2 regions of the Streptomyces sp. NPDC039424 genome follow, and region 2 is predicted to be linked to the other one. Evidence: riboswitches for the same ligand, from Rfam matches in the RefSeq annotation. Region 2 holds a riboswitch; the other holds the start of a gene.
What was found. Region 2 has a riboswitch for S-adenosylmethionine ahead of thrC (threonine synthase). Riboswitches for the same ligand answer to the same signal wherever they lie in the genome.
Positions count from the first base shown of each region.

Region 1: it holds a riboswitch for S-adenosylmethionine, as region 2 does, so the genes downstream of both, ACZ7L0_RS09215 (aminotransferase class V-fold PLP-dependent enzyme) here and thrC (threonine synthase) in region 2, are expected to answer to the same signal.

Region 1 is NZ_JBVKAI010000003.1:213,422-220,971, forward strand. It holds gene qcrC (cytochrome bc1 complex diheme cytochrome c subunit) at 1-129, shown strand, start outside; gene qcrA (cytochrome bc1 complex Rieske iron-sulfur subunit) at 126-1,184, shown strand; gene qcrB (cytochrome bc1 complex cytochrome b subunit) at 1,181-2,842, shown strand; gene trpD (anthranilate phosphoribosyltransferase) at 2,964-4,028, shown strand; SAM riboswitch class IV at 4,105-4,221, shown strand; gene ACZ7L0_RS09215 (aminotransferase class V-fold PLP-dependent enzyme) at 4,403-5,764, shown strand; gene ACZ7L0_RS09220 (protein kinase domain-containing protein) at 5,840-7,550, shown strand, end outside.
Region 2 is NZ_JBVKAI010000018.1:37,472-45,021, forward strand. It holds gene ACZ7L0_RS33455 (extracellular solute-binding protein) at 1-756, shown strand, start outside; gene ACZ7L0_RS33460 (DUF3263 domain-containing protein) at 791-1,024, shown strand; gene otsB (trehalose-phosphatase) at 1,076-1,933, shown strand; gene ACZ7L0_RS33470 (alpha,alpha-trehalose-phosphate synthase (UDP-forming)) at 2,441-3,847, opposite strand; gene ACZ7L0_RS33475 (glucosyl-3-phosphoglycerate synthase) at 3,889-4,833, opposite strand; SAM riboswitch class I at 4,964-5,130, shown strand; gene thrC (threonine synthase) at 5,149-6,435, shown strand; gene ACZ7L0_RS33485 (MoaD/ThiS family protein) at 6,432-6,707, shown strand; gene ACZ7L0_RS33490 (cold-shock protein) at 7,150-7,353, shown strand.

The sequences.
Region 1 (7,550 bases), on a different contig from region 2:
GGCGGTCTGGAGCTGGGCGGCCTCGGGCCGGTCAGCGAGGGTCTGTTCGCGTGGATCTTCGGACTGGGCGCACTGATCGCGGTCGCCGTCTGGGTCGCCGCTCGGACCGCAAAGGCCAAGAAGTCATGAGTAGCCAAGACATTCCAGAAGAGAACCTGCCTGCCGAGCAGGACACCACGCACGGCGCCGTGGGCGTGGCGGACGAGAAGAACCCGTTCGCCGACCCGGGGCTGCCCCCGCACGAGCACCGGATCCAGGACATCGACGAGCGGGCCGCCAAGCGGTCCGAGCGTGTGGTCGCCCTGCTGTTCACGGTGTCGATGCTGGCCACCATCGGCTTCATCGCCTCCTACGTGGCGATCCCGCACGACAAGTCGATCTTCGTCTTCCCGATCGGGCACATCAACGCGCTGAACTTCGCGCTGGGCCTGACCCTGGGCACGGCGCTGTTCTGCATCGGCGCGGGCGCGGTCCACTGGGCCCGCACCCTGATGTCCGACGTGGAGGTCGCCGACGAGCGTCACCCGATCTCGGCCTCGCCCGAGGTCCGTGCGAAGGTCCACGCGGACTTCAAGCTGGGTGCCAAGGAGTCGGCGATCGGCCGCCGCAAGCTGATCCGCAACACGATGCTCGGCGCGCTGACGCTGGTGCCGCTCTCCGGCGTCGTGCTGCTGCGCGACCTCGGCCCGCTGCCCGGTACCTCGCTGCGCCACACGCTGTGGGCCAAGGGCAAGCTGCTCGTCAACATGAACACCGACGAGCCGCTGCGTCCCGAGGACGTCCAGGTCGGCTCGCTCACCTTCGCCAAGCCCCAGGGCCTGGAGGAGACCGACGAGGAGTTCCAGAACGAGATCGCCAAGGCGGCCCTGATGATCATCCGGCTCCAGCCGGACAACATCAAGGACAAGCGCGAGCTCGAGTGGTCGCACGAGGGCATCGTCGCGTACTCGAAGATCTGCACCCACGTCGGTTGCCCGATCTCGCTGTACGAGCAGCAGACGCACCACGTACTGTGCCCGTGCCACCAGTCCACCTTCGACCTCTCCGACGGTGCCCGAGTGATCTTCGGCCCCGCCGGTCACGCCCTGCCCCAGCTCCGCATCGGCGTGAACGACGAGGGTTACCTCCAGGCGCTCGGCGACTTCGAGGAGCCCGTCGGTCCTGCATTCTGGGAGCGTGGATGAGTACTGCACCGAACGAATCGCACGGCTCGGCCGCTGACGCGGCGGGCCGCACCCGCGGGAAGGCACCGGCCGGCGAGCGCGTCGCCGACTGGGCCGACGGCCGGCTCGGGATCTACTCCCTGGCCAAGGCCAACATGCGCAAGATTTTCCCCGACCACTGGTCGTTCATGTTGGGCGAAGTCTGCCTGTACAGCTTCCTCATCATCATCCTCACGGGTGTGTACCTGACGCTGTTCTTCCACCCGTCGATGAACGAGGTGGAGTACCACGGCAGCTACGTCCCGCTGCAGGGCCAGCTGATGTCCGAGGCGTTCAACTCGACCCTGCACATCTCCTTCGACGTGCGCGGTGGTCTGCTCATCCGGCAGATCCACCACTGGGCCGCGCTGATCTTCCTCGCCGGCATGTTCGTGCACATGATGCGCGTGTTCTTCACCGGCGCGTTCCGCAAGCCGCGTGAGATCAACTGGCTGTTCGGCTTCCTGCTGTTCGTCCTGGGCATGTTCACCGGCTTCACCGGTTACTCGCTCCCGGACGACCTGCTCTCCGGCACCGGTGTCCGCTTCACCGAGGGCGCGATCCTGTCCATGCCGATCGTCGGCACGTACATCTCGTACTTCCTCTTCGGCGGTGAGTTCCCCGGCCACGACTTCGTCGCCCGGTTCTACTCGATCCACATCCTGCTGCTGCCGGGCATCATGCTCGGCCTGGTGGTGGGCCACCTGATCCTGGTCTTCTACCACAAGCACACGCAGTTCGCGGGCCCCGGAAAGACCAACGAGAACGTCGTCGGCATGCCGCTGCTGCCGGTGTACATGGCCAAGGCCGGAGGCTTCTTCTTCCTGGTCTTCGGTGTGATCGCGGGCATCGCCGCGGTGACCCAGATCAACCCGATCTGGGCCATGGGCCCCTACCGGCCCGACCAGGTGTCCACCGGCGCCCAGCCCGACTGGTACATGGGCTTCGCCGAGGGTCTGGTCCGCTACATGCCGGGCTGGGAGATCAACTTCTGGGGCCACACGCTCGTCCTGGGCGTGTTCATCCCGCTGGTGCTCTTCGGTCTCGTGCTGGCGGCGATCGCGCTCTACCCCTTCATCGAGTCCTGGGTCACCGGCGACAAGAGCGAGCACCACATCCTGGACCGCCCGCGCAACGCCCCGACGCGTACCGCGTTCGGCGCCGCCTGGGTCACCGTGTACATGGTCGGCCTGGTGGGCGGTGGCAACGACCTGTTCGCCACCCACTTCCAGCTGTCCATCAACGCCGTCACCTGGTTCGTCCGGATCTTCTTCTTCGCCGGACCGGTCATCGCGTTCATCGTCACCAAGCGGATCTGCCTCGGCCTGCAGCGCCGGGACCGGGAGAAGGTGCTGCACGGTCGCGAGACCGGCATCATCAAGCGCCTGCCGCACGGTGAGTTCATCGAGATCCACGAGCCGCTCAGCCAGGAGCAGCTGCACACGCTCACGGCCCACCACCAGTACAAGCCGGCCGAGATCGGCCCGACGGTCGACGAGAACGGTGTCGAGCGCAAGGTGAAGGGCACGGAGAAGCTGCGCGCCAAGCTCAGCGGCGCCTACTACGGCGAGGAATCCCAGATCCCGAAGCCGACCGTCGAGGAGTACAAGGAGATCACGAGCGGCCACGGCCACCACTGATCGCTGCGCACGCCACGCCACGGCAAGGGCCCCGTCCGGTGTTCGGACGGGGCCCTTCGCCGTGCCCGGGGCTGGATAGGGTGGAGTCAGCTTGTACGTGTCTACGACCCAGGAGCGGCTGATGAGCGCTGTGACCCCCGCTGGAGGCGACACCGCGGCGGGCCGTTCCTGGCCCGCCCTGCTGAACGGACTGCTGGCCGGCCGGGACCTGGCCGCCGACGACACCGCCTGGGCGATGGACCTGATCATGCGCGGCGAGGCGACCGATGCGCAGATCGCCGGGTTCGTGGTGGCACTGCGGGCCAAGGGCGAGACCGTCGCGGAGATCAACGGGCTCGTCCGCACGATGTACGAGCACGCGAACGTGATCGAGGTGCCCGGGCGGACCGTCGACATCGTCGGTACGGGCGGCGACGGCGCGAAGACCGTCAACATCTCCACCATGTCCTCGATCGTCGTCGCCGGCACCGGCGCGAAGGTCGTCAAGCACGGCAACCGGGCCGCGTCCTCCGCGTCCGGGGCGTCCGACGTCCTGGAGAAGCTGGGCGTCAATCTGGAGCTGCCGCTGAAGCGCGTTCCGGAGGTCGCCGAGGAGGCCGGGATCACCTTCTGCTTCGCGGTGAAGTTCCATCCGGCGCTGCGTCACGCGGGCGCCGCGCGCGGCCAGTTGGGCATCCGCACGGTCTTCAACGCCCTCGGCCCGCTGACCAACCCCGCCCGGGTGCGGGCCCAGGCGGTGGGGGTCGCGGACCCGCGCATGGCGCCGATCGTCGCGGGTGTCTTCGCCGAGCGCGGCAACTCCTCCCTGGTCTTCCGCGGCGACGACGGCCTCGACGAGCTGACGACCACCGCCACCTCCCGGGTGTGGATCGTCCGGGACGGCAAGGTCACCGAGGAGACCTTCGACCCGCGCGACGTCGGCCTCGAACTGGTCCCCGTGGAGGCCCTGCGGGGCGCCGACGCGTCGTACAACGCGGAGGTCGCGCGCAAACTCCTCGACGGCGAGACGGGCCCGGTACGGGACGCCGTCCTGCTGAACTCGGCGGCGGCCCTGGTCGCCCTGGAGCCGACCGACGCGCCCCTGGCCGAGCAGATCCGCGCCGGGATGCGGAAGGCGGCCGAGTCCATCGACTCGGGCGCGGCCAAGCGGACCCTCGAGCGCTGGGTGGCCGCCAGCAACGCGTAGCGGCTTCCGGAGGGGCGGTCCCGCGATGCGGACACGGGTTGCGGGACCGCGATCAGTTCACGTACGTTCCTTTCCAGGTCATGAGCGACAGTCATGAGGCCCCGGCCGACTGTCCGGCAACCCTCCGTCCGTGGCGGGGTGCCCCGGGTGAAGACCGGGCCGTAGGCAGCGAGGTCTACGGCAAGCGCGGACCCCTCGCACTCTCTCGAGTGGATACAGCCAGGGGTCCTGGTCGTTCGAGGGAGCCTTCCGTGAGCAAGCGAATGCGATAGGGCCGCAGAGCCCCGCCTCCGCATCCCCCTTTTCACCTTCACCGCGCTTGAGCCGTGCCCGCTCGCGTGGAGAATCCGCCTGCCTCGTACGGGAGTTCCGTCATGTCCGTGTCCACCGTTGCCGCCGACCAGTCCGTCTGTGCCCCGCTGCCCGTTCTGGGCCGGGACGTCACCGTCCCGCTCGTCACGGGCGGCGAGGTCACCTACGCCGCGCTCGACTACGCGGCCAGCGCCCCCGCGCTCCAGCGGGTCTGGGACGACGTGGCCGCGTACGCCCCGTACTACGGCAGCGTCCACCGGGGCGCCGGCTACCTCTCCCAGCTGTCCACCGACCTCTTCGAGAACGCCCGGAAGACCGTCGCGGAGTTCCTCGACTGCCGCGCGGCCGACCAGGTGGTCTTCACCCGGTCCACCACCGACTCCCTGAACCTGCTCGCCGCCGCGCTGCCCGCCGACTGCCAGGTCTTCGTCTTCGAGACCGAGCACCACGCCTCGCTGCTGCCCTGGAAGGACGCACGGGTCACCTACCTCGACGCCCCGCGCACCCCGCGGCAGGCGGTCGAGACGCTGGAGCGGGCCCTCGCCGACCGCGACCCCTACGGCCCGGCCCTGGTCTGCGTCACCGGCGCCTCGAACGTCACCGGCGAGCTGTGGCCCGTCCGCGAACTGGCCGCCGCCGCCCACGCGCACGGCGCCCGGATCGTGCTGGACGCCGCCCAGCTGGCCCCGCACCACCCGGTCTCCGTCCGCGACCTCGACGTCGACTGGGTGGCCTTCTCCGGCCACAAGCTGTACGCCCCCTTCGGCTCCGGCGTCCTGGCCGGCCGTGCCGACTGGCTGCGCGCGGCCGAGCCGTACCTCGCGGGCGGCGGCGCCAGCCGCAAGGTCACCCGGCGCGCGGACGGGGGAGTGGACGTCGAGTGGCACGACACCGCCGCCCGCCACGAGGCCGGTTCGCCCAACGTCATCGGCGCCTACTCCATCGCCGCCGCCTGCAAGGCCCTCACCGAGGCCGGGTTCGACACCCTGGTCGCCCGTGAGCGGTACCTGATCGAGAAGGTGCGGGCGGGACTCGCCGAGGTCCCGGAGGTCAGGGTCCTCTCCCTCTTCGGTGACGACGCCCCCCGCGTCGGGGTGCTCTCCTTCGTCGTCGAGGGCTGGAACAGCTCCCACTTCGCCGCCGCCCTGTCCGCCGAGTACGGCATCGGCGTCCGCGACGGCCTGTTCTGCGCCCACCCGCTGGTCCGCACCCTGCTCGGCAGCGACCCGCAGACCCAGGGCGAGTGCGGCGCCCCCGAGGCCGCGCCCGGCGAGAAGTCGCTCAACGCCATCCGGGTCAGCTTCGGGGCGGGGACGCCGGACGAGCACGTGGAGCGGTTCGTCGACGCGGTGCGGGAACTGGTCCGGGACGGCGCCAAGTGGCGGTACCGGACCGAGGACGGGCGCTGCGTGCCCGCCGTCTGATCCCGTACTGATCCCCGGCACCACCGCCGTATACGCTCCCCTCGGGCAGCCGGACGCTGGACGGGGGGACACGGGGTGGAGGCGCTGCGCGCGGCGGATCCGCGGCGGATCGGACCCTACGAGGTCCTGGGCAGACTGGGCGCGGGCGGCATGGGCGAGGTGTACCTCGCCGAGTCGCGGACGCGGCTGCGGCTCGCGGTGAAGGTGGTGCGGGCCGAGCACGCCCAGGACCACACCTTCCGGGCGCGGTTCCGCCACGAGGTGCGGGCCGCGCGGACCGTCGGCGGCGTGGGCACCTACACCGCGCGGGTCGTCGACGCCGACACGGAGGCCGAACGGCCTTGGATGGCCACGGAGTTCGTCGACGGGCCGAACCTGCGGGACGCGGTGCTGGACGGCGGCGCGCTGCCCGAGCCGGCCGTGGGGGTCCTCGCGGGCGCGCTGGGCGAGGCGCTGGCGGCGATCCACGCCAAGGGCATGGTCCACCGCGACCTGAAGCCCTCCAACATCCTGCTGGCGCCGGACGGGCCCCGGGTCATCGACTTCGGGATCGTACGGGCCCTGGAGGCGACCGCCCTGACCCGGACCGGCGCGGTCGTCGGCTCGGTCGGCTATGTCTCGCCCGAGCAGATCCGCAACGGCGGCCAGGTGGGGCCGCCGAGCGACGTCTTCTCGCTGGGCGCGGTGCTCGCGTACGCGGCGGCGGGCCGCGAACCCTTCGGCGAGGGCCAGGACTCGGTGATCCTGCTGCGCATCCTGACCCGCGACTTCGACCTGTCCGGGGTGCCGGCCGGGATACGGCCCCTGGTGGAGGCCTGTCTGCGGGAGGACCCGCTGGAGCGGCCGACACCGGCCGAGGTGGTGACCGCGGCCTGCCACACGGCGCGGTCGCTGCGAACCAGCGTGCGTCCGGGCTGGTACGGCACCCCGCCCACCGGCGACGAGGGACGCTGGGTCCCCGAACGGCGCCCGGGGGATCCGGCCAGCGGCGTGGAGTACGCCGCCCCCTTGACCGGGAGCGGTGCCACGCCGGGTCCCCCACCGACCAGCACGGATACCACCGGCCCGTGGCCCGCCACGCCCGACCCCGCGGGGGCTGACGCCTCCGGTGTTTCCGGGGGCGATCTGGTCGGCGCCGCCCCTACGGTGTCCGGTCCCCGTCCTGCCGGTGCCGTCGCTCCGGGGCGGCGGCGGGTGTTGCGGGTCGCGGTGGGGAGTGCGGTGGCCGTCGCGGGGGCGGGGGTCGGGGAGTGGCTGTGGCAGCGGGCCTCGCGGGACGGGGGCGGGGGCTCGGGGAGGCGGGGGGTCTCACCGACGGCGACTCCGGCGGGCGCGGGGGACACCGCCGAGCCCGCCGTGCTGCGCTGGCAGTACGACGTCGGCACCATCGGCGGGCTGAACGGCCCCTGTGCCGCCCCGTCCCCGGACGGGTCCGTGGTCTACGTCGGCGCCTCCAACGGCACCCTGCACGCCGTCTCCCGCACCGGCGCCAAGCGCTGGAAGGTGAAGCTCGGCGACGACGTCTCGACGCCGGTGGCGACCCGGGAAGCGGTCTTCTGCGTGGCGTGGGACCACGACCACGAGCTGCGCCGGCTGCACGCCGTGGACCTCTCCGGCACCCCGAAGTGGAGCCGGACCCTCGGCGAGCACGGCTACGGCAACCCCGTCCGGCTCGGCGAGGACGTGCTCGTCGCCCTGGGCGACGCGGACACGGGCGGGCTCGGGCGGATCGCCGCCGACGGCAGCACGCGCTGGACGGCGACCACGCCCGCGGGCCCCAACGGCT
Region 2 (7,550 bases):
TGGAGCGAGCTCGCCGCCGACGCCGAGAAGCTCAAGGCCGAGGGTGTGAAATACCCCTACGCGCTGCCGCTCGGCCCGGAGGAGGCACAGGCCGAGACCATGCAGTGGCTGCTCAGCGGGGACGGCGGCTACACCGACAACGTCGGCTCGTACTCCCTCGCCTCCTCGCAGAACATCGACACCTTCACCTGGCTCAAGGACGACCTCGTCGGCAAGGGACTGACCGGTCCGGTCGCCCCCGGCAAGCTCAACCGCGCCGACGCGTTCGCCGCCTTCGCCGACGGGCAGGTCGGCATGCTCAACGGGCATCCCACGCTGGCCAAGCAGGCCGCCAAGAAGGGCGTGAAGTTCGGTACGGTGCCGATGCCGGGGCGGACCGAGAAGGCGCAGTCCTCGATGGGCGTCGCCGACTGGATGATGGCGTTCAAGCAGAACGGGCACGCCGAGCAGGTCGGCGACTTCCTCGACTTCGTCTACAACGACAAGAACGTCCTCGACTTCTCCCGCCGCTACGGGCTGCTGCCGGTCACCGGTTCCGCCTCCGACATCATGGCCGCGTCCGGCCGGGACAAGGCCCTGCGGCCCTTCCTCCAGGAACTCCCGACCTCCTCCCTCTACCCCGTCGGCAAGACCTCCTGGGCGGCGGTCAGCGCCGGCGTCAAGAAGAGCATCGGCCAGGCGGTCGCCCCCGGCGGCAGCCCCTCCGCGATCCTCAGCCGCCTGCAGGCGACGGCCACCTCGGAGGACCAGAGCTGACCCGTTGTCGGTGCCCCGCGTTACCGTTCTGGGCATGGAACGGGACGAGCTCGGCCGACGCGAACAGGGCATCCTCGCGCTCGAACGCCGGGGCTTTGCGGGCCCCGGCGCCAAGGAGCGCGCGATACGCGAGGAACTGGGCCTGGCCCCCGTGCGCTACTACCAGCTGCTCAACGCCCTCCTGGACGACGAGCGGGCCCTGGCCCACGACCCGGTCACGGTCAACCGGCTGCGCCGGGTCCGCCAGGCACGGCGTGCGGAGCGCTGAGACCACCCGCTCCCAGGAGTGCATCCGGCGTCCCGTGGATAGGGTCGGTTCATGGGCATCCACACGACGGACTCGACGGACCCGCTGCCTACCCCCGTCACCCAGGCCGGGCGGGACGGGCTGCACGCGCTGCTCACCCGCCCGCGCTCCGCGGTGATCGGACTCGACTTCGACGGGACGCTGGCCCCGATCGTCGCGGACCCCGACCAGGCCCGCGCCCACCCGGAGGCCGTTCCCGCGCTCGCCGCCCTCGCCCCTCAGGTGGCCGCCGTCGCAGTGATCACCGGCCGCCCGGCCGGCGTCGCCGTGCGGTACGGCGGCTTCGCGGGCGTCCCCGGACTGGAGCACCTCGTCGTCCTCGGCCACTACGGCGCCGAACGCTGGGACGCCGGCACCGGCACCGTCAGCGCCCCCGCCCCGCACCCCGGCGTCACCGCCGTCCGCGCCGAACTGCCGGGCTTCCTCGACCGCATCGGCGCCTGGCGCGGCACCTGGATCGAGGAGAAGGGGCGGGCCGTCGCGGTCCACACCCGCCGCGCGGACGACCCCCAGGCCGCCTTCGAGGCCCTGCGCGAACCCCTCACCGACCTCGCCGCCCAGAACGGCCTGATCGTCGAACCCGGCCGCATGGTCCTCGAACTCCGCCCGCCCGGCATGGACAAGGGCGTCGCCCTGCTGGAGTACGTCCGCGAGATCGGCGCCGAGTCCGTCCTCTACGCCGGCGACGACCTCGGCGACCTCCCCGCCTTCGCCGCCGTCGACAAACTCCGCTCCGACGGCATCCCCGGCCTCCTGGTCTGCAGCGGCAGCACCGAGGTGACGGAACTCGCCGAACGCGCAGACCTCGTGGTCGACGGCCCCCAGGGCGTCATGAAACTACTGCGCACCCTCGCAGCAGCCCTGCACTGACCCACACCCCACAGCCCCGCCACCGGCCGCGACCACAGCGCGCCTGCCGCGCGACGCGCCCGCCGCACGCCCGGCGTCGCCGTCGCGGCATCGGTCGCCTGCGACGAGCCCCCGCAACGCTGCGCGGCGCGGTCCCGTCCTCCGGATCTGTTGGCCCGGTGCCGTGCAGCCCCTCCGCTGCTACGGCGCCGGTCGTCCGCGACGAGCTCCCGGCCCACTGCGCGCCTGCCGCGCGGCGCGTCCCGCCGCACGCCCGGCGTCGCGTGACCCCGCCGCCGCGGCAACGCCCGCCTGGCCCCGCCGCCGCGGCAACGCCCGCCTGGCCCCGCCGCCGCGGCAGCGTCCGCCTGTGACGAGCACCCGTACGCTGCGCGGCGCGTGCCGCGGCTGGCCCGGTGGTGGGCGGGCCGTACGGCGCGGGGCCGGTGGGCTGCGGTGAGCAGTCGGGTGGCGGATGGTGCGCCCGGGCGCCGTCGGCTGCTGGCGCAGGTCGCCTGGCGGGCGGGGTCAGGTGTTCAGGGCTCGTAGTTGGTCCAGGAACCACTGGGCCGGGGGGAGGGCGGTGGCCGCGGCTGCCAGCCGCTTGGTTCGTTCCGCGCGTTCGCCGGTGGGCATGGTGAGGGCCTGGTGGAGGGCGCGGGCGGTGCCGGTGATGTCGTACGGGTTCACGGTGACCGCCTCCTCGCCCAGCTCCTCGTACGCGCCCGCCTCCCGGGAGAGGACCAGGGCGCAGCCCTCGTCGGAGACGACGGGGACCTCCTTGGCTACCAGGTTCATGCCGTCGCGGATGGGGTTGACGAGGGCGACGTCGGCCAGCCGGTAGGCGGCCAGGGAGCGGGCGAAGTCGTCCTTGACGTGGAGGACGACCGGGGTCCAGCCGGGCGTGCCGTACGTGGCGTTGATCTCCTCCGCCACCCGCTGCACCTCGGCGGTGTAGTCGCGGTACACGGCGAGGTCCTGGCGCGAGGGGTAGGCGAAGGCCACGTGCACCACCCGCTCGCGCCACTCCGGGTGGTCGTCGAGGAGCTGCCGGTAGGCCAGCATCCCGCGCACGATGTTCTTGGACAGCTCGGTGCGGTCGACCCGGACGATCGCCTTCCGCGCCGCTCCGTCGGGCGCCGAACCGATCTCCCTCCGCAGCGCCGCCATCCGGTCCTTCACGTCCGGCTGGTGCGCCCGCTGCCGCAGGAAGTCCGCGTCCGCGCCGAGACCGTGCACGCCGACGCGGGTGCCGGAGGGCATGCCGGGGCCGAGGACCGCGTGACAGCAGTCGGTGAACGCGTCCGCCCAGCGCTGGGTGAGGAAGGCCGCCCGGTCCGCGCCCAGGATCCCGCCGAGCAGCTCGGCCGCGATGTCGTCGGGCAGCAGGCGGAAGTAGTCCGGCGGGGCCCAGGGGGTGTGGGAGAAGTGCCCGATGCGCAGGTCGGGACGGAGCTCCCGGAGCATCCGGGGGGCCAGGGCCAGGTGGTAGTCCTGGATGACGACCACCGCGCCCTGCGCCGCCTCCTGGGCCAGTGCCTCGGCGAAGGCCCGGTTGTAGGCCTGGTAGGACGCCCACTGGCGGCGGAACTCCGCGTCGAAGACCGGCTCCAGCGGGGTCTGGTACAGCATGTGGTGGACGAACCACAGCACCGAGTTGGCGATGCCGTTGTACGCGTCGGCGTACACGTCGGCCGGAATGTCCAGCATCCGCACGCCGGGCTCGCCCACCCCGCGCCGTACCGCCTCGCGGTCGCCGTCGGACAGCGCGGCGCACACCCACAGGGAGTCGGCGCCCGAACCGATCGCGGACAGCCCGGAGACCAGCCCGCCGCCACCCCGCTTGGCGTGCAGCGAACCGTCCTCGCGGACTTCGTACGAAACCGGGCCGCGGTTGGACGCGACCAGCACCTCAGCACCGTGCGTGGAAGCCATAAGCCTCAACCTAGCCCGGCCCGGAAACGCTCAAACGTGGGTCAGGCCACCCGACGCGCCGCGTACTCCGCGATCTCCGTCATAGGCGGCCGCTCCTCCGTGTCCACGGAGAAGGTGCGCGGCTCGAAGCCCTCCTCGCCCCGCTCGAACTGGGTGAGGGAGGGCCGGATCAGATGGCCGCGGGCCAGACGGAGCTGGGCGGTGCGGTAGATGGCGGCGGCCATCCGGCCGAGCGCCTGCCCGTCCTGGTGCCGGTGCTTGCGTACGCCCACGTCCACCTGGGCGAGGGCGTCCAGGCCCACCAGGTGCAGCGCGTCGACCAGCATGCCCAGCTCCACGCCGTAGCCGACGGGGAAGGGCAGCCGCTCCAGCAGCGTCCGGCGGGCCGCGTACTCGCCGCCGAGCGGCTGCACGAACCCGGCCAGCTGCGGCCAGTGCATGTTCAGCAGCGGGCGCGCCATCAGCTCGGTGACCCGGCCGCCCTGGCCCGCCGCCCCGCCGAGCGGACGGTCGTACATGCCCTTGACCAGGTCCACCTCCGGGTCGGTCAGCAGCGGTCCGACGATCCCCGAGACGAAGTCCGAGGAGAACTCCTTCAGGTCGGCGTCGATGAAACAGACGATGTCCCCGCCGGTGACCAGCAGGGAGCGCCACAGGACCTCGCCCTTGCCGGGCACGGCCGGTATCCGCGGCAGTATGTCGTCGCGGTGGACGACCCGGGCGCCCGCGGCGGCGGCCACCTCGGAGGTGCGGTCGGTGGACCCGGAGTCGACGACGACGATCTCGTCGACGAGCGGGACCTGCTGCATGAGGTCGTGACGGATGATCGCGACGATGTCCCCGACCGTCTCCTCCTCGTTGAGCGCGGGCAGCACGACACTGACCGACTGGCCCGTGCGCTGCTTGGCGGCCAGGAGCCGGTGGAGCGGGCGATCGGTCACGGACCAGGAGCGGGTGCTCAGCCAGCGCTCGACTTCTTCCAGCACAGTCTGCGGCTCCTCACTGTTGTCTCGCGGTTCGGACGACTATCTCAACTGTCCTGGCCTTCGGTTACAGTCTTGAACAACGCGGATGACCATCGCATGTCCGAGGTCGTCGTCGTTCACAACCGCATACCGCTCATCCAGAGGGGCAGAGGGACACGGCCCGATGAAGCCCCGGCAACCCTCCAGTCGGTTCTCGTAGATCGTTTCCGATCGCTTTCGATCGTTTCCGCGAGGCTCCCGGCTAGGGAAGGTGCCAAATCCGTCTCACGGCGAGATGCGTCGTGAGGAAGATGAGGAGAAAGGGCCTCGCCTCACATGGCTGTGCAGACTGTTGCAAGCACCACCGACTCCACCGTAGACCTCGGCCCCGCCGCGGCGCTGAGCTGCCGTGAGTGCGGCCACCGGGTACCGCTCGGACCGGTCTTCGCCTGCGAGGAGTGTTTCGGCCCGCTGGAGATCGCCTACGACTTCTCGGCGTACGACACCGAGGAGCTCCGGGCACGGATCGAGGCGGGACCCGCGAACATCTGGCGCTACGCACCCCTGCTGCCCGTCCCGGCGGACGTGGCGACCAAGCCCAACATCAACCCCGGCTGGACCCAGCTCGTCCAGGCCGACAACCTCGCGCGTGAACTCGGCATCAACGCGTCGCGGTTGTATGTGAAGGACGACTCCGGCAACCCCACGCACTCCTTCAAGGACCGTGTGGTGGCACAGGCACTGGAGGCGGCGCGCGCCTTCGGTTTCACCACCCTCTCCTGCTCCTCCACCGGCAACCTGGCCGGTGCGGTGGGTGCCGCGGCGGCCCGGGCCGGCTTCCGCTCCTGCGTGTTCATCCCGCACGACCTGGAGCAGGGCAAGGTCGTCATGGCCGCGGTCTACGGCGGCGAGCTCGTCGGCATCGAGGGCAACTACGACGACGTGAACCGCTTCTGCTCCGAGCTGATCGGCGACCCGGCGGGCGAGGGCTGGGGCTTCGTCAACGTCAACCTGCGGCCGTACTACGCGGAAGGGTCCAAGACCCTGGCGTACGAAATCTGCGAGCAGCTCGGCTGGCGGCTGCCCGACCAGATCGTCGTCCCGATCGCCTCCGGCTCGCAGCTCACCAAGATCGACAAGGGTCTGCAGGAGCTGATCAAGCTCGGGCTGGTCGAGGACCGGCCGTACAAGATCTTCGGCGCCCAGGCCGAGGGCTGCTCCCCGGTGTCGACCGCCTTCAAGGCGGGCCACGACGTCGTACGGCCGCAGAAGCCGAACACCATCGCCAAGTCGCTGGCGATCGGCAACCCGGCCGACGGCCCGTACGTCCTCGACATCGCGCGCCGCACCGGCGGTGCGGTGGAGGACGTGACCGACGAGCAGGTGGTGGACGCCATCAAGCTGCTGGCCCGCACCGAGGGCATCTTCGCGGAGACCGCGGGTGGCGTGACCGTGGGCGTCACGCGCAAGCTGATCGAGAACGGTGTCCTCGACCCCACCAAGACGACGGTCGTCCTCAACACGGGCGACGGCCTCAAGACCCTGGACGCGGTGGCCGGCACCGGCCTGACCGCTACGATCCGCCCGAACCTCGACTCCTTCCGAGAGGCTGGCCTCGCATGAGCGTGACCGTCCGCATCCCCACCATCCTGCGCACCTACACCGGCGGTCGGGCCGAGGTCCAGGCCGACGGCGCGACCCTCGCCGAGGTCATCGCCGACCTGGAGAAGAACCACACGGGTATCGCCGCGCGTGTCCTGGACGACCAGGGCAAGCTGCGCCGGTTCGTCAACGTGTACGTCAACGACGACGACGTGCGCTTCGAGCAGGGACTGGAGACGGTGACCCCGGACGGCGCGGGTGTGTCGATCATTCCGGCCGTCGCCGGCGGCTGATTGAAGATTGATCAATTACCGTCGGTAACGCCAGTTACCGAGAGTTCATCGAATTGCCCCCTCCGTGAGAGAAACGGAGGGGGCAATTCAGTGTGATTGAGCGCGGTACAGTTGGGGAACCCGCTCCTGATCTCCGGGTCGGTGACCCTGGATTCATGCCGCGCGCCCGACAAGATGTAGCCAAAGTGTGCGGGTCTTTTGCGCCTTTTGAGGCTTTTGTGTAGCCCGACTTGCCCTGAATTCAGCCGAATTTTTGGCAGATTCCCGACCGGGCCCGTCCGGATTTCTCGTCCGATTGACCTGTTGCAGACGGCAGTTGGACAGATACATTCAGCCGCGGTCGACGCGTTCCGGCGCACGCCCCCAATCCATGGGGGGTGAGGTCTGACCCGGATCCGCGAAGTGTGGATCTGTGCAAGGGCCAGTAATAGGGGAGTTAGGCATGGCTCAGGGCACCGTCAAGTGGTTCAACGCGGAGAAGGGGTACGGCTTCATCGCGGTCGACGGTGGTGCGGACGTCTTCGTCCACTACAGCGCGATTCAGATGGACGGCTACCGCACCCTGGAAGAGGGCCAGCGGGTCGAGTTCGAGATCTCGCAGGGCCAGAAGGGTCCGCAGGCCGACATGGTTCGCGTCACCGCCTGAACGTTAATACAAGTGAAGGGCTCGTGCCTCTCGGGGTGCGGGCCCTTCGCCCTGTCCGGGCGGGGGCGCACCCCTGTTCGCGCGCGGCGGAGCGCCCCGCCCAAACCCTGGTAGCCGCTTGCACTCGACCATGCCGAGTGCTAATCATTGGCGTTAGCACTCTGAAGGTGAGAGTGACAGCGAAGGACCGGGTCGGT